One region of the Comamonas sp. C24C genome, then DNA from elsewhere that is predicted to be linked to it. Evidence: predicted binding sites of a transcription regulator. Region 1 holds the regulator's gene; the other holds the start of a gene.

The links. Region 1 encodes NrdR, which represses ribonucleotide reductase genes. Its sites were predicted from a motif close to CACNANATNTNGTG; they were not measured.
Region 2: ACLBXN_RS13145 (ribonucleoside-diphosphate reductase subunit alpha) is a predicted target of NrdR. The motif match lies at 1,395-1,408, and genes of this name have one in related genera.

What each region holds. Positions count from the first base shown of each region.
Region 1 is NZ_JBKFBC010000003.1:362,366-364,759, forward strand. It holds gene ACLBXN_RS08550 (bifunctional metallophosphatase/5'-nucleotidase) at 1-447, shown strand, start outside; gene nrdR (transcriptional regulator NrdR) at 579-1,061, opposite strand; gene glyA (serine hydroxymethyltransferase) at 1,083-2,330, opposite strand; ZMP/ZTP riboswitch at 2,366-2,394, opposite strand, start outside.
Region 2 is NZ_JBKFBC010000006.1:166,351-168,744, reverse strand. It holds gene ACLBXN_RS13145 (ribonucleoside-diphosphate reductase subunit alpha) at 1-1,271, opposite strand, end outside; gene ampD (1,6-anhydro-N-acetylmuramyl-L-alanine amidase AmpD) at 1,777-2,394, opposite strand, start outside.

The DNA.
Region 1 (2,394 bases):
CCCGCGGCCGACGGCAGCGTGAACTATGGCCAGCTGTTCAGCGTTCAGCCGTTCGGCAATACGCTGATGGTGATGAGTCTGACGGGCGAGCAGATTCGCCAGGTGCTGGAGCAGCAATTCGGCAGCGGCAGCAACACCGTGAATGCGCCGCGCATCCTGCAGGTGTCCGAGGGCTTCAGCTATCGCTTCGATCGCCGCCAGCCCGCGGGCCGGCGCGTGAGCGAGTTGCGCCTGAACGGCCGGCGGCTAGAGATGTCGCAGCGCTACCGCGTGGGACTGCAGAGCTATCTGGGCAGCGGCGGCGACAACTTCAGCATCTTCGCGCAAGGCATCGATGTGGTGGGCGGCATGCCGGATCTGGATGCCCTGGCCGAGCATGTGCGCGAGCAAAGCCGCAGTGGTCCGATGGTGCTACCTTTAAAGGAGCGCATTACGCGTGTGGATTAAGGAAATCAGATAAAAATCTATCTTATATCCTCTGAAATCATGCGCCAGGTGCTCATAAGTTGATAGCGGATGCCTGCCATCAAGTGCACAAAACAAAAGCCACCCGAAGGTGGCTTTTGTCATGGCGGCGGTCAGGCCTGGGGCTTTCTGGCGGCCTTGGCCTTGGGACTGCGAACCTCATCCATGATGTTCTTGAAGTCGTCCACATCCTCGAAGCTGCGGTATACGCTGGCAAACCGGATATAGCCGACCTTGTCCAGGCCCTTGAGTTCATCCATCACCAGCTCGCCAAGGCGGCTGGAATCGATTTCACGCTGGCCCAGATTGAGCAGCCTGTCCTCGATGCGCTCTATGGCTGCATCGATGAGTTCGGTGCTCACGGGGCGCTTGCGCAGCGCGATCTGAAAAGAGCCTTGCAGCTTGGCACGCTCGTATTCGATACGGCGGCCGTCTCTCTTGACCACGGTCGGAAAGCTGACCTCGGGGCGCTCGTAGGTCGTGAAGCGCTTGTCGCAGCCGCCGCAGCGGCGGCGGCGGCGGATGAAGCCCCCGTCCTCGGACTCGCGGGTCTCAACCACTTGCGTGTCCGGATGGTTGCAGAAGGGGCACTTCATGACAGCTCAGCGCAGCAGGATTTACTTGCTGTAGACAGGGAACTTGGCAGTCAGCTCGGCCACCTTGGCGCGCACGGCGGCCAGATTGGCTTCGTCTTCGGGCTTGTCCAGCACATCGGCCACCAGATTGGCGGTGATGCGGGCTTCTTCCTCACCGAAACCACGGGTGGTCATGGCGGGCGTGCCGATACGGATGCCGCTGGTCACGAAAGGCTTCTCGGGGTCGTTGGGGATGGCGTTCTTGTTCACGGTGATGTGAGCCAGACCCAGAGCCGCTTCGGCAGCCTTGCCGGTAATGCCCTTGGCGCGCAGGTCCACCAGCATCACGTGGCTTTCGGTGCGGCCGGAGACGATGCGCAGACCGCGCTCGGTCAGTGTTTCGGCAAACACCTTGGCATTCTTCACGACCTGTTCCTGGTAGGCCTTGAACTCGGGAGTCAGGGCTTCCTTGAAGGCCACGGCCTTGCCGGCGATGACGTGCATCAGGGGGCCGCCTTGCAGGCCGGGGAAGATGGCGCTGTTGATGGCCTTCTCGTGCTCGGCCTTCATCAGGATCACGCCGCCACGAGGGCCGCGCAGGCTCTTGTGGGTGGTGGTGGTGACCACGTCGGCGTGGGGCACGGGGTTGGGGTACACGCCTGCGGCGATCAGGCCGGCATAGTGGGCCATGTCCACCCAGAAGATGGCGCCGACTTCCTTGGCGATCTTGGCGAAGCGCTCGAAATCGATGCGCAGGGCATAGGCGGAAGCGCCGGCCACGATGATGCGGGGCTTGTGTTCGCGGGCCAGCTCTTCGAGCTTGTCGTAGTCGATGGCTTCGTCGGCATTCAGACCGTAGGAGACGGCCTTGAACCATTTGCCGGACATGTTCAGCGCCATGCCGTGGGTCAGGTGACCGCCTTCGGCCAGGCTCATGCCCAGAATGGTGTCGCCGGGCTTGGCGAAAGCCATCAGCACCGCCTGGTTGGCCTGAGAGCCGGAATTGGGTTGCACGTTGGCGGCTTCGGCGCCAAAGATCTGCTTGATGCGGTCAATGGCCAGCTGCTCGACCACGTCCACATGCTCGCAGCCACCGTAGTAGCGCTTGCCGGGATAGCCTTCGGCGTACTTGTTGGTCAGCTGGGAGCCCTGGGCTTCCATCACGGCGGGCGAGCAGTAGTTCTCGCTGGCGATCAGCTCGATGTGCTCTTGCTGGCGATGGTTTTCAGCTTCAATAGCTGCAAACAGTTCGGGGTCGACTTTCGCGACGGTATCGGTGCGTTGAAACATGGCAGTCCTATGAACTTAGATATTCCCTTGAGGCCAAGGGCTGCCCAGGCGAACGGCTGAAACG
Region 2 (2,394 bases), on a different contig from region 1:
ACCTTGAGGAAGGGAACCACGCCTTGCGATTCGCCGTTGGTGCCCTTGATGCGCGAGCCCAGGGCACGCACACGGGTCCAGTCATTGCCCAGGCCGCCGGCAAACTTGGACAGCAGGGCATTTTCCTTGATGGATTCGTAGATGCCGTCCAGATCGTCGGGCACGGTGGTCAGGTAGCAGGACGACAGCTGCGAACGCAGCGTGCCGCTGTTGAACAGCGTGGGAGTGGACGACATGAAGTCGAAGGACGACAGCAGTTCGTAGAACTCGATGGCACGGGCGTTGCGGTCGGGCTCGTTCAGTGCCAGGCCCATGGCCACGCGCATGAAGAAGGACTGGGGCAGCTCGATGCGGGTCTTGCGCACGTGCAGGAAGTAGCGGTCGTACAGGGTCTGCAGACCCAGGTAGTCGAACTGTTCGTCGCGCTCGGCCTTCAGGGCCTTGGCCAGACGGGGCAGGTCGTAGTTCAGCAGCTCGGGGTTGAGCAGCTCGTTATCCACGCCCTTTTGCACAAAGCCGGGGAAGTAGTCGGCATAGGCGGCCTGCATTTCTGCGGGCTGCACGTCGCGGCCCATGACTTCGCGCACGATGGTGTGCAGCAGCAGGCGGGCGGTGACGTAGGTGTAGTCGGGGTCTTTTTCGATCAGCGTACGGGCGGCCAGGATGGACGCCTTGTAGACCTCGGCCAGAGGCACGCCGTCATACAGATTGCGCAGGGTTTCGGCCACGATGGGGCCGGACTGGATGTCGGCATTCAGATTGCCGCAGGAAGCGACGATCAGGGCTTCCAGACGCTCCTGGTTCAGCGGCACGCGCTGGCCGTTGTCGGTCACATGCAGCACGGGCTTGGAGGCGGCGGCGGCAGCCACTTCGGCGACCTTCTTCTGCTCGGCACGTTCCTGGTTGCGGCGCTCGCGGTACAGCACATAGGCGCGGGCCACGTCCTGGTGACCGGCGCGCATCAGGCCGAGTTCGACCTGGTCCTGCACATCTTCGATATGGAAGGTGCCGCCATCGGGACGCGAACGCACCAGGGCGCGCACCACGCCGTCGGTGAGTTCGTTGACGGTGTCACGTACGCTGGCGGAAGCCGCGCCCTGCGCGCCGCGCACGGCCAGGAAAGCCTTGGTCAGGGCCACGGCAATCTTCTGGGGCGCGAAAGCCACCACATCGCCGCTGCGGCGGATGATCTGGTAGCTGTCATTGGGGGAGGAAGAATTGGCTGCACCGGCAGGTGCGGCAGAAGGCAGTGAGTTCAACGCTTCTTGCATAAGTTCCTCTGAGTCAGTATGTGGATAGGCAGACAAAGGCCTGCACTGTGGGCAGGCCATCAAAAACACGATTCGGCGCCTTGGTCTACACATGGTTTGCACAGGGTGTGCACAACTTGTAAACACTAGATATGGGGTCTGAGGCGCCCTTAAACACTACCGGTAGTGTATCGCGCTTAAAACTGGCTGACCTGATGAAACTACTGAATCTGACATTTCGGCCACCGCTTGACAGCTGAAAAAATGACTTCATCCCGCATGAATAAAGGCCTGTGGCGCGGTTGCGCGCGGCGGGAGAGCGGGCCGGAAATATGTAAAAAATTTGCGTGTTTGATGCAGGCGACAGTTGTTGCGCGCGCGCCATTGACATGCCGCTTCCAGGTGCAAAAGGGATGGAGGATGCGGGCTTACAAAAAGAGGAGCGCCTGACGCCTGTCATCAGGTGACTTCAGTGCTGAATCACCAGGAATTCAAGAGATAGCGTGCGGAAGCTGCTATGAAAAGATCAGGACCGCGGTGAAACGTGCGGCGGAAATTCCCATGACCGGGTGCCGTCCGCGCTGCCCAGCTGCTGCTGCAGGCGCTGCCAGTCAAAGCCAGGGCCGGGGTCCTGCTTGCGTCCGGGGGCGATGTGCTCGTGCCCGGCGATGTAGTGCACGGGGTATTGCGCGGCGATGGCGCTGCAAAGCTGCTGCAGGGCCTGGTACTGGGGGGCTTCGAAGCTCAGACCTTCCAGGCCTTCCAGCTCGATGCCTATGGAGTCGTCGTTGCAGCGATCTCGCCCGCGCCACTGGCTCACGCCGGCATGCCAGGCGCGGTCGTCGCAGCTGACGAACTGCCAGATCTCGCCCTGGCGCGTGACAAAGAAATGGGACGAGACTTCGAGGCCGCGAATGCCCTGGTAATAAGGATGGGCGTCCCAGTCGAGCTGGTTGGTGAACAGTTGCTGCACCGCGCCCGTGCCGTACTGGCCCGGCGGCAGGCTGATGGAGTGGATGACGACAAGGTCGATCTTTGCCCCCTCGGGGCGCGGGCCGAAATTGGGCGAGGCCAGGTGGCGCGCCGCGCCATACCAGCCCGCCTGCCACAGCGGCTGCGGCAGGTCCTGAGCGAGGGGGGCGGG